Regions from separate parts of the Kribbella sp. NPDC055110 genome, predicted to be linked through region 4. Evidence: riboswitches for the same ligand, from Rfam matches in the RefSeq annotation. Region 4 holds a riboswitch; each other region holds the start of a gene.
What was found. A riboswitch is a leader RNA that binds a small molecule or an ion and turns the genes downstream of it on or off. The one in region 4 is predicted to bind cobalamin.

Region 1 (7,347 bases), on a different contig from region 4:
GGAGCGTCCCGCGATGGTAATCGAGGAACCCCTGCAGCAGCACCCGCTCGTCGGCGGCGGTCGGCGGATCGACCCGAAACTGTTCCGTCACGAGCAGAACCTAACCCGTGTGACGAGCGTCCCGTAAGAAACGGCCCCGTTGTGCCGTAAACTAAGAGAGACGGCCCGCCCAGTTCTGCCTCGGGCCGGTGAGCGCAATTACTGTGCGCCAGCAGTCGACCACCACGCGCCGCGGCCCACCGGCCGCGCCGGGCAGGACGACCCCCGATCTTTTGGAGTACCACTATGGCGGCTCGCCGCCTCACGTCTACAACCACGTCCAACCAGTCCACCTCCCAGACCCGCAAGCCTGCCGGCGACAAGCCGGTCAGGGACGCGCGGGCCGGGCAGGGACGGCCGCGTCGCCGTCGCCGGTCGAGCGCCGGCGGCAGCCAGCAGCCCGCCGGCACCGACCAGCAGTTCGAAGTTGCCATCAGCAACGATGACGAGGTGACCGAACCGGTTGCCCCCGACAACCGCAGCTTCGCCGAACTCGGCGTACCCGCTCGGCTCGTCGCCAACTTGGCCGCGGCCGGGGTGGAGAAGCCGTTCCCGATCCAGGCGGCCACTCTGCCGGATTCGCTGGCCGGCAAGGATGTCCTCGGTCGCGGACGCACCGGCTCGGGCAAGACGTACGCCTTCGTCCTGCCGGTCCTCGCGCGGCTCGCGACCAGCGGCACGAAGCGCCGTCCGAACCACCCGCGCGCGCTGATCCTCGCTCCGACCCGTGAACTCGCGACCCAGATCCAGGCCTCGATCACGCCGCTCGCCGACGCGCTCGGCCTGAACTCCATGACGATCTTCGGCGGTGTCGGTCACGGCCCGCAGATCACCGGCCTGCGCAAGGGCGCCGACATCGTCGTCGCCTGCCCAGGGCGGCTCGAGGACCACGTCAAGACCGGTCACGCGAAGCTCGGCGCCGTCGAGATCACCGTGCTCGACGAGGCCGACCACATGGCCGACCTCGGGTTCCTCCCCGCCGTACGCCGGATTCTCGAGGCAACGCCTGCCACGGCGCAGCGGCTGCTGTTCTCCGCCACGCTGGACGCCGGCGTCGACGTCCTCGTACGGCGCTTCATGACCGACCCGGTCACGCACAGCGTCGACTCCGCGCGCTCGCCGGTCTCCCAGATGACGCACCACGTCCTGCACGTCCAGCCCGACACCCGGCTCCCGGTTCTCGTCGACCTGACCGCCGCACCGGGCCGCTCGCTGGTGTTCACCCGGACGAAGTACGGCGCCAAGTCGCTCACGAAGAAGCTGATCGCCCAAGGCGTCCCGGCCGTCGAGCTGCACGGCAACCTGTCCCAGGGCGCCCGTACGCGCAACCTCGAGGCCTTCTCCGACGGTACTGCGAAGACGCTGGTCGCCACCGACATCGCGGCCCGTGGCATCCACGTCGACAACGTGACGCTGGTGATCCACGCCGACCCGCCGATCGAGCACAAGGCGTACCTGCACCGCTCGGGCCGCACCGCCCGCGCCGGCGCCGAGGGCACCGTCGTCACGCTGATGACCGACGAGCAGGTCCGGGACGTTCGCGACCTGACCCGCAAGGCCGGTATCGCGCCGAAGGTCACCAAGCTCGGCGCCGACCACCCGCTGCTCGCCGAGCTGGCCCCGGGCGAACGAACCTTCGTCGAGCCGACGGCCAGGCCGGTCCAGCAGGAACGCGTCGTGGGCTCGGGCGGCAGCGGATCGGGCCGAGGCTCCCGCCGCCGGCGCGCTTCGGGCCCCGCCCAGCAGGCGACTGGCAAGCAGTCAGGCCAGAAGGCTTCCGGCCAGGCGACTCGTGCGGCAGGTGGCTCGCGGAATTCCGGTCGCTCCAAGGCTCGCGCCGGCTCGGGCGGCCCGAAGAGCTACAGCACGAGCACTCCGGGTTCGGCGGCTCGTCCCGCGGGAGCCGCTGCGTTCTCCGCAGGCTCGCGCGCCGGCGGCTCGCGCCGAGGTCGCTGACCCACTGAACGGCGCTTCTGTCGGGTTACGGTTCCACTGCTGGTGCCGTGACCCGACAGAGAGGTACTGATGCGGATCCGTACGGTCCTGAACGACCTCGCGCCGGACGCGCTCGGCATGACCGACTCGCACGACCACCTGTTCTTCCGCTCGGCTGCACTCCCCGGCCAGGAGCTGCACGACGAGGCGGCAGCCGTTGCCGAGGTACGGGCGTTTGCGGACGCGGGCGGCCAGGCGATCGTGTTCCGGAGCAATCCAGCGCGCGCCTTCGCGGCGGATTGGCGAGCGTAGCGGTACGTTCCCCGCATGAGCGTGATCGCGCAGATCTTCGTCGGTATTGCGGGTGTGTTCCATGTGGTCGTGTTCGCCATGGAAAGCGTGCTGTTCCGGAAGCCGAGCACGTACAAGCGGTTCCTGGTGAAGGACACCGAGGTCGAGACCGCTCGGCCGTGGGCGTTCAATCAGGGCTTCTACAACCTGTTCCTGGCGATCGGTGCGCTTGGCGGGCTGATCTGGGGTGGCGACAAGGGCCACGCCATCGCGCTCTTCGCCTGCGCGTGCATGGCCGGCGCGGGCATCGTGCTCGTCGCCTCCGATCGCCGGATGGTTCGTGCTGCCGCCACCCAAGCTGTGCCGCCGCTTCTCGCGCTCGTTCTCGCCGCGGTTCTCTAGTTGACTTAAAGCGCAGTTGAGCAACGATGGTCGTCGGCATGACCGTCGTTGCCGAGCCCCCTGTTGAGACGGGCGGCGTCCTTTCACCGAAGTACCGTGCACTGACCGTCGGGATGGTCGCGCTGATCACCCTGGTCGCGTTCGAGTCCCTGGCGGTCGCGACCGCGATGCCGACTGTTGCGCAGGCGCTCGACGGCCTTCCGCTGTACGCGCTCGCGTTCGGCGGCCCGCTCGCCTCCGGCGTGGTCGCGATGGTTGTCTCCGGCACCTGGAGCGACCTGAAAGGACCGACCCGTCCGCTCTGGCACGGTACGGCGTGGTTCCTGGCCGGCCTGTTGATCGCCGGTCTGGCGCCGTCGATGGAGATCCTCGTCGCGGGCCGGATCATCCAAGGTTTCGGCTCCGGCCTGCTCACGGTCGCGCTGTACGTCGTCGTGGGTCAGCTGTACCCGGCCCGCCTCCGCCCGCGGATCTTCGCCGCGTTCGCGACCGGCTGGGTCGTACCGTCCCTCGTCGGACCCGCGATCGCCGGCCTCGTCGTCGAGCACACGAGCTGGCGGATCGTCTTCCTCGCCGTACCGGTGATCGCGATTCCGGCCGCACTCGTGATGCGTCCCGGTCTGGCCCGTGGCAGCGCGTACGACGTACGTCCGGGGAAGTTGTGGGACAAGCGGGCACTGTGGGCAGTCGCGGCTGCTGTGGGTGTTGGGCTGCTGCATTACGGCGGACAGCAGCGTGGTGTCCTACAGATCGGGCTGCTCGTGGTCGGTCTGGCTGGGGTGATCGCGTTCGGGCCGCGGCTGCTGCCATCCGGGACGTTCGCGTTCGGGCGCGGGCTGCCGTCGGTGGTCGCACTGCGCGGGCTGGTGGCGGCGTCCGGGTTCGGCGCGGAGGTGTTCCTGCCGTTGATGCTGACCCGGGAACGCGGCCTGTCGCCGGCGCTCGCCGGTCTTGTGCTGACGGTCAGCGCACTGAGCTGGTCCGCCGCGTCCTGGTATCGCGGCCGGCCGAACCAGCCGTTCTCACACGCCGTCTTCCTGCAGGCCGGCATGCTCGCGATCCTGGTCGGCATCGTCACGGCGGCGCTGACCCTCAACCCGGACGTCCCGGTGCTGGTCGGCATCCTCGGCTGGAGCTTGACCGGTCTGGGTATGGGGACCGTGTTCCCGACGCTGTCGGTGCTGGTCCTGGAGTACTCCGAACGCGACGAGCAGGGCGCCAACAGCTCTGCCCTGCAGCTCAGCGACTCGTTGTCGACAGCAACAATCCTCGCGATCGGGGGATCGTTGTTCGCGGCAATGGAACCGCACTCCGCGGTGCTGGCGTACCTCGTCGCCTTCGGCCTCCCCGCGTTGCTCGCACTCCTCGGAGTACCCGCGGGCCGACGTACCGCTACTCCTTAGACCCTGTCACCGCGATGCTCGCGCCGAGGCCGATGATCATCAGGCCGCCCGTCCCGCCAACCAGCTCGAGCCGGCGCGGCGAACGAGCGAACCACTCGCGCGCCGTTCCGGCCACGAACGCCCACACGCTGTCCGAGCCGAGCGCGATCACGATGAAGATCAGCCCGAGCACCAAGATCTGCGCCCACGCCGGCGCCCCAGCCCCCTTGTCGACGAACTGCGGCAGCACAGCCGCAAAGAACACCGCCGTCTTCGCATTCGTCACCCCGACCAGGAACCCCTGCCGGATCGTCCGCCGCGCAGTGCTCGGCCTCGCCGTACCCTGCATCGCCTCGACCAGCGACTTCCGCGAACGGAACGCCTGTACGCCGAGATAGATCAGGTACGCCGCCCCGACGAGCTTCACCACGGTGAGCGCGATCGCACTCGCAGCGATCAACGTCCCGAGCCCGACCGAGATCCCGCCGAGCAGGACCGCCGCGCCCAGCGTGTTCCCCACCATCGTCAACACGGCCTCCCGCCGCCCCACCGCAAGCGCCCGCCCCACAATGAACAACACGCTAGGCCCCGGGACAACGATGATGATGAACGCAGTAATCGCAAACGCAAACAAGTGCTGAGCGGACGGCATCCCCCAAGGATAGATGCGACCAGCCGCTCGGCGCCCCGGGTTTCTGGAGGGTCTTCCCGCGCCCGCCGCCACACCGAAGGTTGGATAGCCGGCTCTTGTGACTGAGGTGTGGGTGGTCGACGGGTTCCAGGGCGGTGCCGGGCTTGGTGTGATGTGCACGCTCGACAGGACATGTCGGGTGGCCGGGTAGTGCACCTGAGCGTGAACGTGCCCGCGTGTACACCGTCTCGCCGGTGCACTACCTGTCGACCTTGCACATCACCCCCGCCCGCAAGCCGCCACGCCACTACCAACCCGATCACCCAGCCGGCACCACCACACCCCCACCTCGGGCACAAGAACGGATATCCCCTCGAATGGTGGGTTCTCCCCTCTAACACCAACAGAGAAGCCACAACACCATCGGATATCCCCTCGTGTGCGCGGGCTCTTGTCGCGCTCGGTCCGGGCCGTTCGGTGGGACGGTTCACCGGGCGGTGCATACCGGGTGCGGTGCGTGCGAGCCGCGCGTGCGGTGGTGTGGTGCGGTGGGGACTGGGGACAGGCGCTGGTGGGTGGGGACAGGAAATGTCGGGTTCCTGCACCCCATGGCCTGTCTCAAGTCCCGCATACCGCCACCAACACGCACGCATCGGGCCGAAGCGTCAGATAACCCCTGACGTGGTGTCCACACTGCGTGGGCTCGGGTGGGATAGGTCACCGGCGCGCCGTGGTGCGTTGACCGGGGGGTGGGCGGGCCCCTACGGTTCGAGGGTCAACCTGCGGTGCCATGAGGGAAGCCGGTGAGAAGCCGGCGCGGCCGCGCCACTGTGATCGAGTTTCGGCTCGTAAGTCAGGACGCTCGGGCACTCGCAGCCTTTCTAAGGGGACGCGCACTTCCCCAGGAGGTCAAGTTCAATGGCAGCTCCTGCCCAGTCGGTCGCCGTACCGGCTCTCTCTCCCAAGCTCCTTGCCGCCGCGCTGCTCAGCGTCGGCCTGATGCTGTTGCTCGCGTATCTGGTCGGGTTCGACCAGGGTGCGGTGTCCCGTTCGGGGATGTACCTGCACGAGCTGATGCACGATGGTCGCCACCTACTCGGCGTGCCCTGCCACTAGATCAGATGCGCACCTTTGGATCGCTCCTGGTGCGCGGACTGATCGTCGGACTCTTCGCCGGCCTGTTGGCCGGAACGTTCGCCTACGCGTTGGGCGAGTCGCGTGTCGACGCCGCGATCGCGATCGAAGAGGCCGGTGCCGCGCACACCCATGATCATGACCATGCTGTGCAGGCGGAGGAGGAAGAGCCGCTGGTCAGCCGTGAAGGCCAGAAGGCCGGCTTGTTCCTCGCTACCAGCCTGTACGGCGTTGCGCTCGGCGGACTGTTCGCCGTCGCGTTCACGCTGCTCCGCCGCAAGCTCCGGACCGGGAACGACGCGTACGCCGCGCTCGGACTGGCCGCGGCGGGTTTCGTCGGCATCGTGCTGGTCCCGTTCCTCAAGTACCCGCCGAATCCACCGGCGGTCGGTGATCCGGACACGATCACGCGCCGTACGGTCACGTATCTCCTGACGCTCGTGATCGGCCTGCTCGCGGTCTGGGCCGGTGTCGCGCTGTCCCGGTGGGCGGCGCGGTACGGCGAGGTCGCCCGGCTCGCGGGCGGTGTCGTCGGGTTGGTCGTCACCGTGGTGGCGGCGTACCTGATTCTGCCGCGAATCAACGAGGTTCCGGAGACGTTCCCCGCTACGCTGCTGTGGCAGTTCCGGTTCGCCTCGCTCGGTACGCAGGCGACGCTGTGGCTCCTGCTCGGATTCGGGTATGCGGTCGCGGTGGACCGCCGGCCGATCCGATCGAAGGTGGCTGCCGCTTGACCGCACCACCCCAGGCGCTGACCGTGGTCGCGCATGCCCTGACGCCCGCGTTGCGCGGACTCGTGCTCGGTGGTGACGCCGAGCCGGATCCGTCGAGTGTCGAGGCTGCGCGCGAGCTGAAGCTGTCCGCTGATGTCGTGTACGCCGGGCCGGAGCAGGCCGCCGTACGCACGGCCGACGTACTCGGGTTCGACCCGGTGGTGGAGCCCGCGCTGCGGGACCGTGAGTACGGCGACTGGACCGGGCGCGGGCTGGAGGAGCTGCTCGCGGCCGAGCCGTCGCAGGTGGCGGCGTGGCTCGAGCGGCCGCACACCGCCACGCCTGGCGGCGGCGAGACCGAGAACGACGTACTCGCGCGGGTCGCCGACTGGCTGGGCGATCTGGCGGCGCGCGAACACGGCTCCGCGCTGGCGATCGTCCATCCGGCGGTCGTCCGCGCGATCGTCCTGTACGTCGTCGACGCGCCGGCCGAGTCGCTCCGACACGTCGACGTACGCCCCCTGGCCACCGTCAACCTCTCGTACCACTCCGGCAACTGGTCACTGGCCTTCGTACCTTAGGCCTGACAAACTGCGGTTGGCTCGGTTGCACGCCCAGGTGACCGGCTGTCACGGGGAGTCACGATGACTGAGTCCGACCTGCTTGCCGAACGATTCCGCGCCAACCATGCCGTGCTTGTCGCGGCTCGCGACCGCCTGCAGGCCGCGGTTGACGCCGGCACTGCGAGTGACGACCAGCGGAAGCGGCTGGACACCGTCAAGGACCTGCTCACTCCGGTCAAGACGACGTCGGTGGATGC
Region 2 (7,347 bases), on a different contig from region 4:
AGGGCCGCGCGCAGCCCCGGGATCGAGTACGAGCCACCCCACAATTGCTTCGCACGCAGTATGGCGAGCACCAGGTTGATCCGCGCCTCGCCGGCCGGCGCCCCGCCCAGCACGTGCAGCCCGTCGCGGATCTGGACGTCCTTGATCTCGCACAGGTACCCGTCCAGATGCAGCACGAACTCGTCGAAGTCGTCGTCCTCCGGCCTCTCCGACGTGTGCAGATCGTGGTGCAACTGCGCCGCCTGGATCAGCGTCCAGATCTGCGCGCGCAGCGTCGGCACCTTCTCCGGGTCCAGCGCCGACACCGTCGCGTACTCGTCGAGCAGGTACTCCAGCTTCGCCATGTCGCCGTACGTCTCGGCCCGCGCCATCGGCGGCACCAGGTGGTCGACGACCGTCGCGTGCGCCCGCCGCTTCGCCTGCGTCCCCTCGCCGGGGTCGTTGACGATGAACGGGTACACCATCGGCAGGTTCCCGAGGACGGCGTCGGGCGCGCAGCCGGCCGCCATCCCGATCCCCTTGCCCGGCAGCCATTCCAGCGTGCCGTGCTTACCGAGATGTACGACGGCCTGCGCGCCGAACCCGCCCTCGTCGGGTGACGCCTCCAGCCAGCGGTACGCCGCCAGGTAGTGGTGCGACGGCGCCATGTCCGGGTCGTGGTAGATCGCGACCGGGTTCTCGCCGAAACCGCGCGGCGGCTGGATCATCAGCACGACGTTCCCGAACCGCAACGCGGCGAGCGCGATCGCCGGCTCGTCGCCCGACGTATCGACGTACAGCTCACCGGGCGCCTCACCCCACGCCCCGGTCATTGCCTCCTGCAACGATTCCGGGACCCGGCCGAACCAGGTCGCGTACGTGGACAGCGGGATCTTGGCGACCGCGTTGGCCAGCTGCTCGTCCGTCAGCCAGTCGACGTCGTGCCCGCCCGCCGCGATCAACCGGTGAATCAACCCGTCGGCACCGTCCGCGCCTTGCAGCTCGCTCAGATCGAGATTGCCCAAGTCGTATCCGGCATCCTTCAGCTGCCCGAGCAGGACGACCGCCGACGCCGGGGTGTCGAGCCCGACCGCGTTCCCGATCCGCGCGTGCTTGGTCGGGTACGACGACAGCACCAGCGCGATCCGCTTCTCGGCCGGCGGAACGTATCGCAGCCGCGCGTGCGCGACCGCGATACCAGCCAGCCGCGCGCACCGCTCCGCGTCCGGCGCATAACGCGCCAGACCGTCGGCGTCGTACGACTTGAACGAGAACGGGATCGTGATCAGCCGCCCGTCGAACTCCGGGATCGCCACCTGCGTCGCTGCATCCAGCGGGCTGATGGCCGCGTCGCTCTCCATCCACTGCTCGCGGGTCGAGGTCAGCGCGAGGCCCTGGATCAACGGGATGTCGAGCGACGCCAGCGCACCGGCGTCCCACGCATCGTCCGCGCCGCCCGCGCTCGCGTTCGCCGCGACCGCACCGCCCGCGGCGAGGAGCGTGGTGACCAGTACGTCGCACTTCCGCAGGAGATCGAAGAGGCCGACGTTCTCGGCCGGGTCGAGGCCTCGAAGAGTCCCGCAGTACACCGGAAGGGGTTGCGCCCCGGCGTCGGCGACCGCGGCCGCGAGGGCGTCGACGAAGGCGGTGTTCCCGGAGATCTCGTGCGCGCGGTAGTACACGATCCCCACCACAGGCCGGTCGTCGTCGACGAAGGACCCACGGACGCCGTACGCCGGGAGCGCGCGCGGCGGCTCGAACTCGTCGCCGGTCAGCAGCAGCGTGTCGCGCAGGAAGCCGGCCAGGTTGCGGAGGTTGTCCGCGCCGCCTTCACGGAGGTACCCGAGCGCCTCGGTGACCGCACCGGCAGGCACGGTCGACAGCGACATCAGCTCCGCATCCGGCGCGGCCTCGCCGCTCACGACCACCGCCGGCTTCCCCGAGGCGAGGACCGCGTCGAGCCCGTCCTCCCACGCGCGACGCCCGCCGAGCAGCCGGACGACGACGATCGCGGCGTCATCGAGCAGCGGTGCAAGACCCGCGAGATCGAGCCGAGCCGGATTCGCAACGTTCCACCCGGCATCAGCCGCGGCGGCCGCCAGCAGATCGGTGTCGGCAGTGGACAGCAACAGCAGCTTCGCAGGCATGCGCACGCGTTCCTTTCCGGGGTATCCACGCCCCGACTCCAGGTACGACGGCGGCAGTTCCTGACTCCCCTTCACGGGTCACAGTGGCGGGACCGCCCCGGACTCACACCGGGTTCCTGCTGATGCCGTCGATTGACCCCGCTGACTCTAGCGGTGCATGGCGTAGTGGTTTGCTAGGAGGTCGGTGGCCCAGTCGTTGCGGAGGTCTCGCCAGACTGAGTGGATGTGGTTGGCGTTGTCCTGGGTGTTGTCGTACTCGGCGAGGAAGGTCGGGCCGGCGATCGAGTAGTAGTGGCGGTTGCCGACGCCCGGCTGGGTCTCGCCGGCCCAGGCGAACGTCAGGCGCTCGATGCCCTGCGCGGTGATGTCCTGCCACGTCAGCAATCCGATCGGCCCGGCGGCGCGGCCGACGTACTGACCGATGAGGAGGCTCAGGAGCTGGCGCTGGTCCTCGGTCATGTCGCCGTACGCCAGGCCGCGGTGCAGCAACGACGCGTCGGCCACCGGGTCGTGCCGGGTCAGCATGTCGTCGGGAGCGTCCGGTGACACCAGTGCGATCTCCAGCTGGGCCGGCTCCAGCGCATGCAGCAGCTGGAAGCCCAGGTCTTGCTCGGCGGCCAGGAACCGCCGACCGGCCTGTGGTCCGGTCAGCACCTCGGCCGGGTTCGACCCGATGAACTGCGGAGTGAACGCGACCGCTCCGTCCACGAACGCCACGTGCAGCGCCAGGTGGTGCCCGTTCAGCCGCCACGCCCACGGCTCGGTGTCGGACGGGTCGCCGAGCACACGCAGGAAGAACCTGCTACCGAGGACCGAGCCCTCCCAGTCCCCTGACTCCGGCAACGCCGGGATGCCCCGCAGGATCACCTCTGCGTCCAGCACCGCCCACGTGTCGGCCGCACCGCGTTCACTGCAGCCCAGCTCGACCAGGCGCTTGGTCAGCAACTGCTGTGCCGGTGTCAGCGCGGACAGCGGCAACCCGGCCCGGTCCCCCGGCAGGTACGTCCACTCCTTGTGGTCCGGCGTGTCGAACGGGGCCCTGATCTTCTCGAGCTGTGCCGGCGAGAGGCTCGCCAGCAGGTCGAGTACGGCGTCCCGCGTCTGCGCTACAACCATGCCGATCGCTCCCGTTCCGTCGGTTCGTAGGTCGTCCACTGCTCGAACGGCCGGTCCAGCTTGTACCGGAAATCCGGTTGCCGCAGCAGGACGCGTGTTTCCGCGTTGCCCGGGTTGCGCAGTGACTCGAAGAACCGTACCGACCAGTGGAACCAGCGCATGCAGAACAACCGCATCGTGAGCCCGTGCGACACCAGCAGCACGTTGCGCTCCGCCTCCGGATTCTCGAAGTCGCGGTGCATCGTCTCCAGAAACGTCGACACCCGGTCGTACACGTCCGACCCCGACTCACCGTGGGTGAACCGGTAGAAGAAGTGCCCGAACGAGTCGCGCAGCTTCTCCTGCCGCTCGATGTCCGCGGTGTCCTGGAGGTTGGCCCAGTCCTGCTCCCGCAGCCGCGGCTCCTCCCGCGGTACGCCGATCAGGTCGTCCAGCCCGAGCGAGTCCAGCGTCTGCCGGGCCCGCAGGTACGGCGACACGTACACGCGGACCGGCTCGTTCTCGAACAGCTCCCGCAGCTCCTCGCCCGCCTTCGCGGCCTGCTCGTGTCCGCGCGCGGTGAGCGGGACCGTGTGGTCCGGGATGCGTTCGTAGATCGTCTTGTCCAGGTTCGCCTCGGACTCGCCGTGCCGGATCAACGCGATCCGCAACGGCCGGTGACTCAACCCCATCGCTTCCCCTTCCATCCAGTTGCTTACGTCCGAAGATCCGGCGAGACGTCTCTCCGCTTCTTCGGACGTAACGCGAGGATTGTGGCGACGGCGGCGGCGGATACGGTGACGCGGCGGGCCAGGGCGGCGGTACGGCGTACGTCGGCGACCGTCGGCGCCGGACCGTCGCCCAGCGTGCCGCGATCCTCCGCGTAGGTCCCGTAGCTGTTCGTTCCGCCCAGCGTCAGCCCGAGCGCTCCCGCGAACGCCGCCTCGACCGGCCCGGCGTTCGGACTCGGATGCTTCGGCGCATCCCGCCGCCAGACGCGCGTCGTCTCCTGCACCCGACCCGCCGCGAGTCCGGTCAGCAACGCGCACACCCGCGCCGGCAGCAGGTTGAGTACGTCGTCCAACCGCGCCGACGCCCACCCGAAGTTCAGGTACTTCGGCGACTTGTAGCCGACCATCGCATCCAGCGTGTTCGCTGCGCGATACCCGAGCAGACCGGGGACGCCGAGAACCCCGCCCCAGAGCAGCGGCGCCACACACGCGTCCGACGTGTTCTCGGCGATCGACTCGACCGTCGCGCGGGCCAGCTCATCGGCCTCGAGGCCGGTCGCGTCGCGGGCACACAGATGGCTGAGCCGATCACGTGCCGCCGGGATGTCCTTCTCCTCCAGCAGGGCGGCCATGGTTTCGGCCTCACGGTCGAGGCTGCGGGCGCCGAGGACTGTCCAGGTCGCGGCGGCGGTGACTGCGGTGTGCAGGATGGGATGCCGGCGCGTGAGCCGCTCGATCGCGAGACCCAGAACCGTTGTGGATCCGACGAGGACTGCGGTGTGCACAGTGCCGTTGCGGCGCGTATCGGCGTACAGGCGTTTCTCGAGGCGGGCGGCTGTCTGGCCGAAGCCGGCGACCGGGTGGTAGCGGCGGGGATCGCCGACGAGCCGATCGGCGGCGAAGCCGAGGAGGATACCGATTGCCCGTGACACCCTCGGCAGTCTGCCAGGTCCCCGGCTGTGATTGGGTGAGCGGCATGGGAATCGCGGAGCTGCTGCGGCAGGTCGACGGGGCCGGTGAGTTCGGGGTCTGGCTGGGCCGGTTGGACGGTACGCCGGTGTTCGTGCACGAGGCGGAGCGGACGCATTACTCCGCGAGCACGATGAAGCTGCCGGTCGCGATGGCGATGATGCGCAAGGTCGAGGCAGGCGAGCTGGCCGTGTCCCAGCCGGTGGCCGTGCACAACGACTTCGAGTCCGCCGCCGGCGGCCGGTTCGGCGTCGACCCGGCGGAGGACGAGGCACCCAAGACCTGGGAGCAAATGGGCCAGAAGGTGCCGCTCAACTGGCTGGCGACCGAGATGATCACCCGGTCCAGCAACCTGGCGACCGACCTCGTGCTCGAGCAGGTCGGGATCGCGGCGGCCCACAGCGCCCTGGTCGCGGCGACGCTGCCCGGCTCGCCCGCGCCGGAGTCCCAGATCCAGCGCGGCATCGACGACCGGCCTGCGGCCCGCGCCGGCATCAGCAACCTGATGAGCCCGGCCGGCCTGGCCGGGGTCCTCGTTGCGGTAGGCAACCAGCAGGGCGAGTCCGGCGAGTACCTGCGCGAACTGCTCGCCGCCAACCAGTGGAACGGCGAGATCCCCGCGCTGCTGCCGAACGGGACCCGCGTCGAACACAAGAACGGCTGGGACAGCCGGATCCGGCACGACGGCGGCATCGTCCGCCCGACCGACGCCGACCCGTTCGTGCTCGTCGTGTGTACGACGTCCGAACTGCCGGACACCGACGCGCAGAAGCTGATCGCGTCGATCGCGCTCGAGGCCTGGAACCACCGGCACAACCTGGAGGCCGTGCGGTGAAGCTCACCACCCACCTGGTCTCGGCGCCGCTGCACACCCCGTTCGTCACCGCGCTGCGTACGGCGACCCACGTCGAGTCGCTCCTGGTCGAGGTCAGCGACGGCGAGCACAGCGGCTGGGGCGAGGCGCCGCAGGTCTGGAAGGTGACCGGCGACTCGCTCGCCGGCTCGCAGGCGTGTATCGAAGGCCCGATCACCACTGCGCTCGACGGCCTCGGCCCGGACGATCTCACCGAGGCGCTGCGTCGCGTGCAGGGCGCGGCGGTCGGCAACTTCGGGGCCAAGGACGCCGTCGACGTGGCGCTGCACGACCTCGCGGCGCGGCGGCGCGGGCAGACGCTGCACGGGTTCCTCGGGTCGACTGTAGGTGTGGTCCGGACCGACGTGACGCTGTCAGTCGGTGATGCGGACGCGTTGGCAGACGCCGGCAATGCACGGGTCGCCGACGGGTTCGACGTACTCAAGATCAAAGTCGGCACCGACGCGGCCGGCGACATCGAGCGCGTCCGCCGGGTCCGCGACGCGATCGGGCCCGAGCCGCGGCTGCGCCTCGACGCGAACCAGGGCTGGACGCGGCGCGACGCGGTCACGGTGATCCGCGCGCTCGAGGACTGCGCCATTGAGCTTGTCGAGCAGCCTGTCGCGGCAGCCGATCTTGAGGGGATGGCCTGGGTGACGGACCGGGTCAACACGCCGATCCTCGCCGACGAGTCCGTGTACGGCGTCCGCGACCTGGTCGCGGTGATCCGGCACGGCGCGGCCGACCTCGTGAACGTGAAGCTCGCGAAGTGCGGCGGGCTGGCGCCGGCCCGAACGCTCCTCGAACTCGCCCGCGAGCACGGCCTCGGCGCGATCGTCGGCTGCATGATGGAGAGCCACGTCGGCGTCGGCGCGGCGGCCGCGCTGGTCTCGGCGTACCCGACGACCACGGTCAACGACCTGGACGCCGCCTGGTGGCTCCGCGAGGCGCCGGTGACCGGCGGGATCCGGTACGACGGCTCGCTGATCCACCTGCCTTCTGCTCCGGGACTGGGCGTGACAGGCTTGACCGTATGAAGTTAGCCGCCGCCAAGGTCCCGATCAGTACGGTCTGGACCGCACCGGACGCGCCACGCGACATCGACGCGCCGGCCATCGCCGCACAACCCGACGTGGCCGCGTGGGCCAAGTCGATGGACACCGAGACCCGGCTCGGCCTGCACGGCCGGACCCTGACGCAGCTGCTGTTCGCCGAGCCCGTCCTGGTGCGCTTGGAGCGGGACGGCTGGTCCGAGGTCCTCGCGCCCTGGCAGCCGTCGTCCCAGGACGAGCTCGGGTATCCGGGCTGGGTCCCGTCGAGTCACCTGGGCGAGCTGCCGCAGAGCGCGTCCGACCCGGTCGCAATCGCCGTACCGACGGCCTCGCTGCTCGCCGAGCCAGGTGGCCGGCCAGTGTTTGAGCTGTCGTTCGGGACCGTGCTGGCCTCCGACGAGCACGCCGACGGGTACACGCGGGTGGCGACACCTGACGGCGGGTCGGGCTGGCTTGCGGACGCCGTACTGCGATCCGTGTCCGAGCCGTCCGATCCCGACGAGCGGCTGCGCCTCGGCGAG
Region 3 (7,347 bases), on a different contig from region 4:
GTTTGGTGGGGTTGGGCGGCGTGGGCGGCAGCGACTACGGCCTGGAGGTCTACGCCTTGGCGAACTAGTTCTGCGGCGGCGTCTACGGCTTGTTCGGCTTGGGTGTGTTGTTCGTTGGCGGGGATCAGGCCGAGGTGGCGGCTGGGGACGGTCAGGCGGGTGTCGCGGCGAAGGACGCCCAGGACGGGTACGCCGGTCGGCGCGACACCGGCTCGTACTTCAGCCTCATGCCGGTCCGAGCCCACCTTGTTCAAGATCACCCCGACGATGCGGATCTCGGTGTCGAAGGCAACGAAACCTTGGACGACGGCCCCGACGCTCCGGCCCGCTGCCGACGCGTCGACGACCAGCACGACAGGTGCCTTCAGCAACTTCGCGACGTGGGCCGTGGACGAGAAACCTTCCGTCCCGAGCGCGCCGTCGTACAGCCCCATCACACCCTCGACCACGGCCAGATCCGCACCGGCGGAACCGTGCCCGAACAGCGGTCCTACCAGTTCCTCGCCCGACAGCATCGGGTCGAGGTTCCGCCCCGGTCGCCCGGTCGCGACCGCGTGGAACCCGGGATCGATGTAGTCCGGCCCCACCTTGAACCCGGCCACGACGTACCCGGCCCGCCGCAGCGCCGCCATCAACCCGACGGCGACGGTCGTCTTACCCGCACCGGAGGACGGCGCCGCAACCACCACCCGCGGAATCATCGTGGTTTCCTGGGTTACCACTCGATGCCCTTCTGGCCCTTCTGGCCGGCGTCCATCGGGTGCTTGAGCTTGGTCATCTGGGTGGCGAGGTCGGCGGCCTCGAGGAGGTTCGGGTGGGCGTCACGGCCGGTGATGACGACGTACTGGTGACCGGGGCGGTTGACGAGCGTGTCGACGACCTCGTCCACGTCGATCCAGCCCCACTTCATCGGGTACGTGAACTCGTCGAGCACGTACAGGTCATGGGTCTCGGCGGCCAGGCGGCGCTGGATCTCGCGCCAGCCCTCGACCGCGTCGGCGGCGTGGTCCTCCTCGGTGCCGGCCTTGCGGGACCAGCTCCAGCCTTCGCCCATCTTGTGCCACTCGACCGGCCCGCCCTCACCGGTCGACTCGTGCAGCCGGCCGAGCGCCTTGAATGCGCTCTCCTCGCCGACCTTCCACTTCGCGCTCTTCACGAACTGGAAGACCCCGAGGTTCCAGCCCTGGTTCCAGGCCCGCAGCGCCATCCCGAACGCGGCCGTCGACTTCCCCTTCATCTCGCCGGTGTGCACCATCAGCAGCGGACGGTTGCGGCGCTGGCGGGTGGTCAGGCCGTCCTCCGGTACGGCGACCGGCTGTCCCTTCGGCATGTCAGGCCGCCTTCCGTTCTGCGACCGTCCGGATAAGGTTGCCAGCGGCAACGTCTCCGAGGTCGAGGTACTCCGCTCCGAGATCCGAGGCAAGCTCCGCGGAGAGCCCGAGCCGGATACCGCGGCGCGGTTCGCAGTCCACCACGACAGTCGCGACTCCGCGCTGTGCGAGCCATCCGGCGGCCTGGCGGGCGCGCGCGAACGCGTTGTCGCCGTGCGTCGCGCGGCCGTCGGTCACGAGGACGAGGAGCGGGCGCCGGCGCGGGTCGCGGATCGCGGCGATCCGCAGTACCTCCGCCGCTTGCAGCAGTCCCTCGGCGAGCGGCGTACGTCCACCGGTGGGGAGAGATTCGAGCCGTCGTACGGCGGTCTCGACGCTGCCCGTCGGCGGCAGGGCGACTGTCGCGGCGGCGCCGGCGAACGTGACGAGCCCGACCGTGTCGCGGCGCTGGTACGCGTCGAGGAGGAGCGAGACGATCGCCGTCTTCACCTCGCCCATCCGCTTCTTCGTCCCCATCGAACCGGAGGCGTCGACGCAGAACAGCACGAGATTCCCCTCCCGCCCTTCCCGCACCGCGAGCCGCACGTCGTCCGCCCGCACCACCAGCCCGGGACCGCTCCGCCCGCGAACCTTCTGGTACGGCGCTGCGTTGCGCATCGTCCCCAACAGATGCGGACGCCCCGCCTCGCGCCCGATCCGGCCGCGATCCCCCACCACGCGCCCGACTTCGGTGATCGCCCGAGACCGCCGCCCGGCGACACCGGCTCCCGCGACCTGAACACTCAGCAGGCGAGCCTGGTACGGCGCGGAACTCCCAGCAACGTCACCGCTCGGGGCCGGGCCGGCCGACGGCTGACCGACGGACTGCTCCTCGCTTTCGGAAGTACCACCCTCGGAGGAAGCAGAGTTGTCGACTCCCCCACCAGGTCCGCCGCCTGGATCGTCCGGCCCGTCGTCGTCGGGGTTTTCGGGCGGAGTGCTGTTGTTGATGGCTTCTTCCAGCTGCTGGTCGTCCAGGCCGGGGGCGTCGAAGGGGTTACGGCGGCGGCGGTGCGGGAGGGCCAGTTTGGCGGCGGCGCGGACGTCTTCGACCTCGACGACGGTGCGGCCGGACCAGGCGGCGTGAGCGACCGCCGTACGGGCCGTGACCAGGTCGGCGCGCATCCCGTCGACGTCGAACGACGCGCAGATCTCCGCGATCTGGCGGAGCGCCGCGTCGGTCAGGATCACCTCGGTCAGCAGGTCGCGCGCCTTCACGATGCGTTCGGCGAGTTCGCGCTGCGCGCCGTCGTACCGGGCGACGAAGTTCTCCGGGCCGGCCTCGTACGTGAGCCGCGCGCGCATCACCTCCACCCGTACGGCGGGATCGCGGCTGGCGACCACGTCGACGGTCAGCCCGAACCGGTCGAGGAGCTGCGGCCGGAGCTCGCCCTCCTCGGGGTTCATCGTGCCGACGAGCACGAACCGCGCCGGGTGCGTGACCGAGACGCCGTCCCGCTCGACGGTTGCGCGGCCCATCGCGGCGGCGTCGAGGAGTACGTCGACCAGGTGGTCGTGGAGCAGGTTGACCTCGTCGACGTACAGCAACCCGCGATGCGCAGCGGCGAGCAGGCCCGGCTCGTACGCCGTGATGCCCTCCGCGAGCGCTTTCTCCAGGTGGAGCGACCCGATCACCCGGTCCTCGGTCGCCCCCACCGGCAACTCCACCAACCGCGCAGCGCGCACCGACCGGCCCTCCGCGTGCGGGCCGTCCGGGCAGGTGTGGTCCGGGTGGTCGGGATCGCAGGAGAAGCGGCAGCCGGGTACAACGTCGACGGGCGGCAGGATCTCGGTGAGAGCGCGGACGGCGGTCGACTTCGCCGTACCCTTCTCGCCGCGGATCAGCACACCGCCGATGGCCGGCGAGATCGCGGCCAGGATCAGCGCGAGCTGGAGGTCGTCCATCCCGACGATCGCGGTGAACGGGAAAGAATTCGACGGTCCGCTGAACGGAGCCCGCATCGGCGGTGGTCCCTTTCGTCGAGCGGGTGTCCACGCCCGCTACGGCCGGTACGCCGGCGCACGATGATCGCGCGCCTGCGGACGGCAGCGGATGTCCTGGCTTCCGAGATTCCTCCCGGTCACAGTGGCGGGACCGCCCCGGACTCCCAGCACGCTGGTCACCGGTGTTCCTCCACAGCCGTCGGCCCGATCATGGCACATCCGCCGGCCGGCTTCGGTAGGGGCCGGTGCCGAGGCGGGCGCGGACCTCGCCGAAATGCAGGTGGACGGCCTCTTCCGCCCGGTCGGCGTCACCCGAGGCGATCGCGTCGACCACGCGTTGATGCCGCGCCGCGGTTTCGCCCGGTGCCGCGGCGACGGTCTCCAGGTCGGTCTCGACAGCCCGGTAGACGTCCCAGAACAGGCCGACCAACTCGCGGGCCAGCGGGACGCCGGCCGCGTCGCAGATGTGTTCGTGGAACTCGCGGTCCGCGGTCGCCGCGTCCGGCCCGTCGACCCGCATCCGCTCGACACAGCCGGACAGCTTCTGCCGGAGCTCGCCGTCGCCGGTTCCCGCGGCGCGGCGGGTCAGCTCGGTCTCGAGAATCTCCCGGATCTCGAGCAGTTCCCGCAGTCGCTCGGTGCTGCTGCCGGATCGGGTGCGGAACAGCAGCCAGGGGTGCAACGCCGCCGAGCTGGCCGATCCGACGAAGGTTCCGTAGCCGTGCCGGATCTCGACGATCCCCAACGCCTGCAAGGCTTTGAGCGACTCCCGGACCGAGTTGCGGCTGACGCTGAAGTCGGTCATCAGCACGCTTTCCGGAGGCAGCGCGGCGCCTGGCTTGAGGTTGCGTTCGATGATCAGGTCGGCGATCGCGTTCGCCAGCTCGTCACTGCGTTTCGGCCGTGTCACTGCCACGACGCACCTCTCCTCCGGTCTTGACCGACCCGGAAAGGACTCTTAAAGTCGGCACTCATAGGACGTAGGACGTCCTATAACCTACCTCCTCTGAAGCTCCGCCACACCCCCTGCCGCTGGAGGCATCGTGAACCAAACAGGGTTCGACCGCCGCTCGTTCCTGAAGTACTCCGGTGCGCTCGGCGCAGCCGCGACGATCACTGGTGGATTGTCGGCCTGCAGCAGTGGCCCGGCCTCGACCGGAGCCGTCGGCGCCGGAGCGGACACCGGCCTGGTCACGGCGGTGATCGGCTACGGGAACAACCAGAGCTGGGACCCGACCATGACCGCGTCCGCCTTCACGATGGCGGCGATGCAGCACGTCTACGAGGGCCTGCTCGACACCGACCCGATCACCCGGCAGCCGTACGCCGCACTCGGCACGGAGGTGCCGTCCGACCTGAACGCCACGTCCTGGAAGTTCACCCTGCGGGACGGAGCGAAGTGGCACGACGGCCGGCCGGTCACCGCCGACGACGTCGTCTTCACCTTCCAGCGGATCCTCGACCCGAAGCTGAAGGTGCTCACCTACAACTTCTTCGCCGCCTGGCTGAAGGAGGTCAAGAAGGTCGACGACAAGTCCGTCGAGCTGGTGCTGAACTTCCCGTTCCCCGACGGGGCGCCGCGACTGACCATCGCGAAGATCATGCCCAAGCACGTCTTCTCCCAGGCCGGCGCCTGGGACCTGGCCAAGAACGGCAAGGCGGTCGGGTCCGGACCGTACAAGCAGGTCTCGCACCAGCCGAAGTCGAACACCACCTTCGAGGCCTTCGCGGACTACAACGGCCCGCGCCCGGCGGCGTTCAAGAAGATGAACTGGCTGAGCATCGTCGACTCCTCCGCCCGGGTCGCGAAGATCTCCGGCGGCAGTGCCGAGGCCCAGATCTCCGACAACATCCCGTACGCCAACATCGAGCAACTGAAGAGCTCGGGCCTCACGGTCGAGGGCGGCAAGGGGATGAACCACCTGTTCTTGATGTTCAACACCGCGACCAAGCCGTTCGACGACGTCCGGGTCCGGCAGGCGCTGTTCACCGCGATCGACACCGAGAAGATGATCGAGGTCGCGCTCAAGGGCCGCGGCAAGGCCAGCACCTCGTTCCTGAACGAGCAGAACCCGGCCTACGCCAAGGCGAAGACGGTCTACAGCTACGACCCGGCGAAGGCCAAGGCGCTGCTGGCCGAGGCCGGCGTGACGAACCTTTCGATCAACCTGCTCGCGGTGAACGTGAGCTGGATCGTCGACTGCCTGCCGACCATTGCCGCGTCCTGGAACGCGATCGGCGTGAAGACCACGCTGGAGCCGCAGGACACCGCCGCGGTGTTCACCAAGATGGACCAGCACGCCGACTACCAGGTGGTCGCGGCCGCGTCGAACCCGAACCAGTTCGGCGCCGACGCGGATCTGATCCTGCGCTACAACTACACCCAGGGCGGCTCCTGGATGAAGTACACGCGCTGGGAGAACAGCGCCGGCGCCAAGGTGATCTTCGCCAAGATGGACGAGGCGGTCCGGGCCACCGACGCGGACACCCGACTGAAGCTGACCCACGAGTACCTCGACCTGGTCGCCGAGCAGGCGGTGCTGTATCCGGTCGTCCACACCGAGCTGATGACTGCCTGGGACGGGAAGAAACTCAGCGGGATCAAGGCACAGCCCTACCCGGGGATCAACCTGCTGCAGGCGAAGCGGGCCTGAGGTAACCGACTGTGGCCGTCATCGTCCGAATGCTGGTTCGCCGGCTGTTGCTGCTGGTTCCGTTGCTGCTCGGCATCATCGCGTTCGTCTTCCTGGTGATGCGGTTCTCGAACAACGATCCCGCGGTCGCGTACTTCCAGGGCGCTAACCCGACCGAGGAGCAGTTGCACACGTTCCGGCAGGAGAACGGCCTGCTGGACCCGCTGCCGCTGCGCTACCTGCACTTCGTCGGTGACCTGCTGCACGGCAACCTCGGCACCAGTGTGCTGACCAAGGCGCCGGTCCTGCAGTCGGTCACCACCGCGATGCCACTGACGTTCCAGCTCACGCTGCTCGGACTGCTGATCGCCTTGGTGCTGGCCTTGCTGCTCGGCGTCACCGCCGCGATCTTCAGGGACCGCTGGCCGGACCAGGCGATCCGGCTGGTCTCGTTGATCGGCGTGGCCGCGCCTTCGTTCTGGCTGGCGCTGCTGATGATCCAGTACGCCGCGGTCGACCGCGGATGGTTTCCGCCGAGCGGTTACGTGAATCCGGCCGACGGGATCGGACCCTGGCTGCGGACGATGGCACTGCCGGCGCTGGCGCTGTCCTTGCCGGTGGCCGCTCAATTGACCCGGATCATTCGTACGTCCGTCGTCGAGGAACTCGACAAGGACTATGTCCGGACCGCCATCGGCAGCGGCCTGCCGCCCGTGGTGGTGGTCGGACGCAACGTCCTGCGGAACGCGCTCATCAACCCGCTCACCGTGCTCGGCCTGCGAATCGGGTATCTGCTCGGCGGAGCTGTCGTGATCGAGCAGATCTTCACCCTGCCGGGGATGGGCACGCTGATGATCAACGCCGTCCGCGACGGTGATCCGGCCGTGGTGCAAGGCGTCGTACTGACCATCGCGATCGGCTTCGTGGTGGTCAACCTCGTCGTCGATGTGCTGTACCTGCTGGTCAACCCGCGACTGAGGAGCGCCGCCTGATGCGTGCACGACTGGCCCGGCAGCTCTCCCGCCCCGGGATCAACTTCAAGCGGCTGCCACCCACGGCCTGGATCGCGGTCGCGGTCCTGGCGGTGGTGATCCTGGCCGCGATCCTCGCTCCGCTGCTGACGCCGTACGACATCCTGACCCAGGAGGACGCCGGCGGCGGGCCGTCGGGGGCGCACTGGTTCGGGCTGGACAGCGCGAACCGGGACATCTTCACCCGGCTCGTGTACGGCGCGCGCTGGTCGCTGATGATCGGCCTTGGGGCGACCGCGCTCGCACTGACCGCGGGCGCGATCGTCGGAGCTGTCGCGGCCACCTCCCGGAAGGCGGTCGACGAGACCGTGATGCGGCTCCTCGACGTCGTGATGGCGTTCCCGGGGATCGCGCTCGCCGCCGTACTGG
Region 4 (7,347 bases):
CGTCGTACGCCGAGGACCACGCCCGCCACGTCGACGCCTTGCTGGCCGGCCACCTCGCCCGTCGAAAGCTCCGCGAAGCACATCCCGTCGAGGATTTCCTGTTCACCTATTACCCCACCCGCCCGAACCAGCTCCGCGTCTGGCACCCCGGCCCCGGCGTCCGCCTGCTCGACGCCCCGGAGTACGACACCCGCCGCGGCTATCTTCTGGCCGACGGGGCCGCCGCCCTCGATCCTGCCGAGATCGAACGCCGCGCGGACAGCATCAGGTGGATCCGGCGGCTGCTCGCGGCCACCCTCGATCGGCAGCCGCAGTTCGGGTGCTTCGGTCTGCACGAGTGGGCGATGGTCTACCGGTCTCCCGACGTACGGCACGCCTCCTGGCCGCTCCGGCTAGGTGCCGAGGGCACCGATCAGGTCGTGGAATCGCACAAGATCGGCTGCTCTCACTTCGACGCATTCCGCTTCTTCACCGACCCCGCGCGCCCCCTGAACACACTGCAACCCACACGCGAATCCCAGCCCGCGCTGGAACAGGGCGGCTGCCTGCACGCGAACATGGACCTCTACAAATGGGCGACCAAGCTGATGCCCTTCACCTCCAGCACACTGCTCCTGGACTGCTTCGAGCTCGCCCGCGACATCCGCACCCTCGACATGCGCGCCTCCCCGTACGACCTGGCCCCTCTCGGATACTCGCCCGTACGCATCGAAACCCCCGAAGGCAAAGCCGAATACACCGCCACCCAACGAACCTTCGCCGACCGCGCCCGCCCACTTCGCCACCAACTCGTAGCCCTCTGCGACGAGCTACTCGGCTAATCTCCCTGCATGGGAAAGATCGTCGCGATCGCGTTCGCCGTGCTGCTCGTTGCGATCGGCGGGGTCTGGACGCTCCAGGGGCTCGGCTACCTCAAGGGCAGCTCAATGACCGGCAGCACCCTGTGGGCAACGGTCGGCCCAATCGTCGCAGCCTTCGGCGTCGGCCTCCTCTACGTCGCAATCCGCGGCCCTAGGAAGCGCTGACCCGGAGCACTGCCCACTGGTAGTGCATGACGCGGTCGTCGTCCCAGGTCATCCACTGCTCCACCACGCCGTACCGACCGAGCACCTCGCGCAGTCCCTCGTCGCTGCGGATGCTGAAGAATCGACCGGGCCCGTAGCCCATGCCGTCCTCCCAGACGTGTTCGCGTCCGCTGACGTCGCCCCAGAGTCCGACCGCCAGCGGGGCGCCGGGCCGCAGCACCCGGATGATCTCCTGCAGCGCTTGGTCGAGGTCCTCGTCGGCCACATGCAGCAAGGTGCTCATCGTCCAACCGGCCTCGAACGTCGCGTCGTCGAACGGCAGGTCGAGCACTGACGCGACCTCCGCCCGCAGGCCGCGTTCGCGGCAGGCGTCGACGCTGGCCGGCGACAGATCCACGCCGGTGTAGGTGAAGCCCGCCGCCGCGATCGCCGCTCCGTCGCGGCCGGGACCGCAGCCTAGTTCGAGGACGGTGTCGCGGCCTTCGGCGCGGAGTTGGTCGAGGTACGCCGTACGCCGGGCGACTCGCGGCTCGGGGAGGTCGCGTTCGACGCGGTCCCGGATCTCGTTGGAGTAGTAGGTGATGAGGTCTTGCTCGCGTTCTGCGCGGGTCATGGCTTGGTGGCCTTCAGGGCGAAGAGGAGGGGGATGCGGGGTGCGGTGTCCGGGAGGCGCCACCAGCCGTTGGTGGTCTGTTGCATTGATGGCCAGCGGGGCCACGGGAGTACTTCGGACTCGCGGAGGCTGGTGAGTTGGAAGCCTGCGTCGGCGAGAGTCGTAGTGATCTCGCCGAGGCCGTGGCGCCATTCGTAGCTGGTCTGCCGGCCGGGCACCTCGTCGCCCGTGTAGGTGACGGTGGAGTCGTGAGCGATCGGGCCGCGGCCTTCGAGGTAGTCGGCGCGGAGCACCAGGTCCTCGGACTCGCCGGGCAGGGAGACCTCACGGAGCGCGTTGAGCAGCGGGTGGAACTCGACGATGTAGAGGACGCCGCCGGGTTTGAGCAGGTCGCGGACGACCTCGGCCCACTGCTTCAGTTCAGGCAGGTAACAGAGCGCGCCCTTGCCCGTGTAGACGATGTCGAACTGCCGTCCGTCGACCGCATCCAGGGCGTCGTACACATTGGCGTGTAGATAGTCGACCGCGACGCCCGCCTCGGCCGCGATCTGCCGTGCGGCCTCCAGCGACCTCTCGGACAGGTCGAGCCCGCTGGTCCGCGCACCCCGCCGCGCGAACTCGATCGTCTCGGTCCCCAGGTGGCACTGCAGATGCAGTACGTCGCGACCGTCGAGCGGACCGAGATCCTCCCACTCGTAGTCGGCGAACCAGAACTCCGCAGGCCGATCGTAGAAGTCACTCGCCGCATGCAGCGGCGCCCGCGCATCCCAGTCAGCCTGATTAGCGGCCACCATCCGCCGCGCCTGCGCATCCAGAGTCACACCCACCAGTCTCCCCACAGTCCACACAGGACCACCCGTCCGCCACCGCCCCAAACCAGTTCGGGGAGCCCCACCCTCCCAGAACAGGCAGCGTCGCTCCCCGAACTCACACACACTGACCCCCAAACCGGTTTGGGGAGCCCTGCCCCTCCCACACCAGGCAGCGTCGCTCCCCGAACTCACACACACTGACCCCCAAACCGGTTTGGGGAGAGCTTCCACCAGAACTGGGGAGCGCTGCTGCCCGATCCGGGAGGGTAGGACTCCCCACAACGCCCGGCCCGACAGCTGTCGAACTGCGCGCGATCGGTCGGCGGGGGGCACCTGTTGAGCTTGTGGGACTACAGCGTCGTGGTGGGGTGGAGACAGAACGTGGTGGGTGGCAACCTGCTATTTCCTGTTCAAGGCCACCGGTTCAGGGACAAGGCCTCCAGGAACCCCGGGCGGCGCGTGCAAACCCGTGTCGGATCGTCCGATTCGCTGGCCCTGGGCCTGCGTGGTTGTCCACGGATGGGTCCACAGGGCTGCCCGCTTTCCACAGTCTCCACAGGTCTTGTTCAAGGTTTGTGGATAAGGTTGAATAAGGGTATGGCACGGGTTGAGTTGCATCGGTGGCCTGGGCACCCGGACGGGTTCACCCGGGCGGAGCGTCTGGGTGGGTCGTACGAGCTGTATTTCCCCGACCCGCTCGTCGGACGTGAGTTCGACTTGTCCGACGACGTACTCGCGCTGCTCGAGGACGCCGCCGGCGATCTGGCCCGCCTGGACGCGACGGCCGCCGTACTGACCAACAGCGAGGCGCTGGCGCGGCTCCTGCTGCGCGCCGAAGCGGTCGGGTCGTCGCACATCGAGGGGCTCGTCGTCGGCGCGCGCCGGTTGCTGAAGGCCGACGTACTGCGGGAACGCATCAGCGACGTCACCGCCGAGGAGGTACTCGGCGCGGTGGACGCGATGACCTGGGTGACCGAGTCCGTCCAGGCCGGGGACAAACTCGAGGTCGACCACCTGCTCGAGGCGCATCGCCGGTTGATGGCGCAGTCGCCGCACCCGGAGTACGGCGGCGAGGTCCGCTACCTGCAGAACTGGATCGGCGGCCGCTCCCCCGCCGAGGCGTACTACGTGCCGCCGCCGGCGCAGGTGATCCCCGAACTGCTCGCGGATCTGATGACGTTCGTCCGCGAGTCGCGGCTGCCGGTGCTGGCGAAGACCGCGATCGCGCATGCGCAGTTCGAGACGATCCACCCGTTCGCCGACGGCAACGGCCGGACCGGGCGCGCGCTGATCCACCTGATCCTGCGCGCCGACGGCCTCATCACGCGCACCGTCCCACCGGTCTCGCTCTCGCTCGCCACCCACGCCACGGAGTACGTCGACGCACTGACAACCTTCCGGTACGTCGGACGCGCGACAACCGCGAAGGCCCGCGCGGCCGCGAACCCGTGGCTGGGAATGTTCGCAAAGGCCTGCACGCACGCGACCGCCGAAGCTGCACGCTTCGAGCAGACCGCCGCAGACCTCAAGGCCGAATGGCGGGAACGTGCGGCGCCGGTCCGCTCCGGCTCCGCGGCCGAACTCCTCATCGAGGCGCTGCCCGCCGCGCCGGTCCTGACGCTCGCGGCCGCGGCCCAACTCATCGACCGCTCCCAGCAAGCCGCGAACCAGGGCCTGGCCCGGCTGGTCGAGACCGGCATCCTGCGCGAGCTCACCGACGGACGCCGGAACCGGGTCTACGAGGCGCCCGAGCTGATCGACGCCTTCACGTTGCTGGAGCGTCGTTTCGCGAGTCCGGCCGCGGACACCCGGATCGAGCCGCCTAGCAGACCGGTCCCCACGAGGCCAGAACCGACACACTAGGCGGTTTGACTTTCCGGTCGCGATCGAGCAAGAATTCGAACACATGTTCGATCGTACAGGGGAGTTGTGATGCCGGAGGCGTTCGACTGGGACATCCTGCACCGGCCGTCGGCGATGGCGATGGTCCGCGGCCAGCTCGGGTTCAGCTGGATGGTGCTCTCCGGGCGGCTCGCCCAACTGACCGACGAGCAGTACTTCTGGCGACCGAGCAGCGAGGCGCTCACCGTCGTACGGCGGCACTATGCCGGGCGATTCCGGCCGCTCGGATCCGGTGAATGGGTCGCGCAGTGGCCGGACGAGCCGGACCATCGCGGACCGCGGACGATCGCCTGGCTGATCGCACACCTGACCGAGATGTTCTTCGAGCGCTGGGAGTGGACGTTCGGGGCGAGCCGGCAGGGGCGGGCCGACATCACCCTGCACGGCAACGCCCGGGACGCGGTCGCCTGGCTGACCTACTGGGTCGAGGCCTGGCAGGACGCGATCGCCAGCCTGGACGAGGACGCGGCGATGACGATCGGGCTGAGTCAGGCCAACGAACTGGACGCCGCCGAGCCGTTCGGTCATGTCGTCCTGCGGCTGAATCGCGAGCTGATCCATCACGGCTCGGAGATCATGACCCTCCAGGATCTCTATGCGGTCGCAGCGTGAGGACCACAAGATGTGCGACACGCGGCGTGGCGCTACCACAAGATCTAGATCGATCCGCCTAGCATCACTACTGTTGGTGGTTCGGGACGGTCAACACCACAAGATGTTGATCATTTCGAGGCAACAGGGGAATCCGGTGCGAATCCGGAGCTGCCGCGCAACGGTGTGCGGACGTGACGTCGAGTCGCGTCCGCGAGCCCGGATACCTGCCACCGGTGCGTGTACCGCCGGTGCACGCGGTCCGAGATCTCGCGGGTGGGTCGCAGGGCGTGACGGCAGGGTTCCCGGCCGGTGCCGCCGGTCCCGTCATGCGCCCGCTCGCGTGCTCCCGGGTCTCCGAACTCTTCTGGAGCGCACACCTGTGACCATTGCTTCCTCATCACCCTCGGTGGCGGCAGACCTTCGCACGGAGCTGACCGTCGTCCGCCGCGACGGCAGCAGTACGCCGTTCGACGCCACCAAGATCTCCGTCGCCGTGACGAAGGCGTTCCTCGCCGTCGAGGGCGCCGACGCGGGCGCCACGCACCGGGTCCGTGACCTGGTCGCCGACCTGACCGGCCGGGTCGTCGCCGCCTTGACCAGCCGCGGTGACACCCGCCGCAGCGTGCAGGTCGAGGACATCCAGGACCAGGTCGAGCTGGCGCTGATGCGCGCCGGCGAGCACCAGGTCGCCCGTGCCTACGTGCTGTACCGCGAGGAGCGGACCAGGGCCCGCACCCCCGCCGACCCGAGCGGTGTCACCGAGAAGCCGGCGCTGACTGTCCGCGCGGCCGACGGCAGCCGGTCCCCACTCGACGTCGACCGGCTCCGCGTGATCGTCGCCGAGGCCGCCGCCGGACTCGATGCGGTCGACCCCGAACTGATCCTGAACGAGACGCTCGGCGCCTGCTACGACGGCATCGCGCAGCACGAGGTCGAGCTCGCGCTGGTGATGGCCGCCCGGTCGTACGTCGAGACCGAGCCGCAGTACAGCTTCGCCGCGTCCCGCCTGCTCCTGGACCAGATCCGCCGCGAGGCACTGGGCCGCGTCCACGGCGAGCCCCGGCAGGCGAGCCAGTCCGACATGACCACGGCGTACGTCGACTACTTCCCGCGCTACATCCAGCTCGGTATCGAGGCCGGGCACCTGGACCCCGAGCTCGGCACCTTCGACCTGGAGCGGATTGCGGCCGCGATCCGTCCCGAGCGCGATCTCGACTTCACCTTCCTCAGCCTGCAGACGCTCTACGACCGGTACCTGCTGCACATCGACAAGGTGCGGTTCGAGTTGCCACAAGCCTTGTTCCTGCGGGTCGCGATGGGCATCGCGCTGCGCGAGGAGGATCGCGACGCGAAGGCGATCGAGTTCTACGAGGTGCTCAGCACCTTCCGGTTCATGACCTCGACGCCGATCCTGTTCAACTCCGGCACCACCCGGCCGCAGCTGTCGGCCTGCTTCCTCACCACCGTCGAGGACGATCTGGCCGGGATCTTCACCGGCATCCGCAACAACGCGCTCCTCGCCAAGTACTCGGGCGGCCTCGGCAACGACTGGACCCCGGTCCGCGGCATCGGCGCCCACATCCGCGGCACGAACGGCGAGTCCCAGGGCGTCGTCCCCTTCCTCAAGATCGCCAACGACACCGCCGTAGCCGTGAATCAGGGAGGAAAAAGAAAGGGCGCGGTGTGTGCCTATCTGGAGACCTGGCACATCGACATCGAGGAGTTTCTCGACCTGCGGAAGAACACCGGGGACGAGCGTCGCCGGACCCACGACATGAACACCGCGAACTGGGTTCCCGACCTGTTCATGCAGCGGGTCGAGGCCGGTGGTGAATGGACGCTGTTCTCGCCTGATGAGGTTCCGGAGCTGCACGATCTGTACGGCGCCGCATTCGCCGAGGCGTACGCCGGGTACGAAGCGGCCGCGGATCGCGGGGAGATCCGGGTGTTCAAGCGGGTGCAGGCGGTCGACCTGTGGCGGCGGATGCTGACCGTCCTGTTCGAGACCGGACACCCGTGGATCACGTTCAAGGATCCGTGCAACCTGCGGTCGCCGCAGCAGCACACCGGCGTCGTCCACTCGTCGAACCTGTGTACCGAGATCACTCTCAACACCGGTCCCGACGAGATCGCGGTCTGCAACCTCGGCTCCCTCAACCTGGTCGCCCACCTCACGCCGGACGGCCTGGACACCGGCCTGCTCCGCGACACGGTCCGGGCGGCGGTGCGGATGCTCGACAACACGATCGACGTGAACTTCTACACGACCCCCGAGTCGGAGCGGTCGAACCTGCGGCACCGGCCGATCAGCCTCGGGTTGATGGGGTTCGCGGACGCGCTGTTCACGCTGCGGATCCCGTACGCGTCCGACGCTGCGGTCGAGTTCGCGGACCGCTCGATG

Region 1: it holds a riboswitch for cobalamin, as region 4 does, so the genes downstream of both, ACWF0M_RS14630 (CbtB domain-containing protein) here and ACWF0M_RS16460 (ribonucleoside-diphosphate reductase subunit alpha) in region 4, are expected to answer to the same signal.
Region 2: it holds a riboswitch for cobalamin, as region 4 does, so the genes downstream of both, cobN (cobaltochelatase subunit CobN) here and ACWF0M_RS16460 (ribonucleoside-diphosphate reductase subunit alpha) in region 4, are expected to answer to the same signal.
Region 3: it holds a riboswitch for cobalamin, as region 4 does, so the genes downstream of both, ACWF0M_RS11360 (putative cobaltochelatase) here and ACWF0M_RS16460 (ribonucleoside-diphosphate reductase subunit alpha) in region 4, are expected to answer to the same signal.

Annotation. Positions count from the first base shown of each region.
Region 1 is NZ_JBSGTS010000008.1:47,020-54,366, reverse strand. It holds gene ACWF0M_RS14660 (DinB family protein) at 1-91, opposite strand, end outside; gene ACWF0M_RS14655 (DEAD/DEAH box helicase) at 286-1,995, shown strand; gene ACWF0M_RS14650 (hypothetical protein) at 2,065-2,286, shown strand; gene ACWF0M_RS14645 (DUF1304 domain-containing protein) at 2,302-2,667, shown strand; gene ACWF0M_RS14640 (MFS transporter) at 2,706-4,070, shown strand; gene ACWF0M_RS14635 (LysE family translocator) at 4,060-4,701, opposite strand; cobalamin riboswitch at 5,437-5,565, shown strand; gene ACWF0M_RS14630 (CbtB domain-containing protein) at 5,599-5,796, shown strand; gene ACWF0M_RS14625 (CbtA family protein) at 5,802-6,548, shown strand; gene ACWF0M_RS14620 (histidine phosphatase family protein) at 6,545-7,108, shown strand; gene ACWF0M_RS14615 (alpha/beta hydrolase) at 7,172-7,347, shown strand, end outside.
Region 2 is NZ_JBSGTS010000005.1:344,432-351,778, forward strand. It holds gene cobN (cobaltochelatase subunit CobN) at 1-2,126, opposite strand, end outside; cobalamin riboswitch at 2,161-2,285, opposite strand; gene ACWF0M_RS11420 (DUF3500 domain-containing protein) at 2,274-3,242, opposite strand; gene ACWF0M_RS11425 (histidine phosphatase family protein) at 3,233-3,913, opposite strand; gene ACWF0M_RS11430 (cobalamin biosynthesis protein) at 3,937-4,884, opposite strand; gene ACWF0M_RS11435 (serine hydrolase) at 4,929-5,756, shown strand; gene ACWF0M_RS11440 (mandelate racemase/muconate lactonizing enzyme family protein) at 5,753-6,811, shown strand; gene ACWF0M_RS11445 (C40 family peptidase) at 6,808-7,347, shown strand, end outside.
Region 3 is NZ_JBSGTS010000005.1:327,905-335,251, forward strand. It holds gene ACWF0M_RS11350 (cobyrinate a,c-diamide synthase) at 1-701, opposite strand, end outside; gene cobO (cob(I)yrinic acid a,c-diamide adenosyltransferase) at 716-1,330, opposite strand; gene ACWF0M_RS11360 (putative cobaltochelatase) at 1,332-3,332, opposite strand; cobalamin riboswitch at 3,402-3,527, opposite strand; gene ACWF0M_RS11365 (FadR/GntR family transcriptional regulator) at 3,523-4,230, opposite strand; gene ACWF0M_RS11370 (ABC transporter substrate-binding protein) at 4,358-5,968, shown strand; gene ACWF0M_RS11375 (ABC transporter permease) at 5,980-6,939, shown strand; gene ACWF0M_RS11380 (dipeptide/oligopeptide/nickel ABC transporter permease/ATP-binding protein) at 6,939-7,347, shown strand, end outside.
Region 4 is NZ_JBSGTS010000009.1:99,012-106,358, reverse strand. It holds gene ACWF0M_RS16490 (3-methyladenine DNA glycosylase) at 1-821, shown strand, start outside; gene ACWF0M_RS16485 (hypothetical protein) at 831-1,025, shown strand; gene ACWF0M_RS16480 (class I SAM-dependent methyltransferase) at 1,012-1,638, opposite strand; gene ACWF0M_RS16475 (class I SAM-dependent methyltransferase) at 1,635-2,459, opposite strand; gene ACWF0M_RS16470 (Fic family protein) at 3,048-4,313, shown strand; gene ACWF0M_RS16465 (DinB family protein) at 4,383-4,964, shown strand; cobalamin riboswitch at 5,025-5,192, shown strand; gene ACWF0M_RS16460 (ribonucleoside-diphosphate reductase subunit alpha) at 5,353-7,347, shown strand, end outside.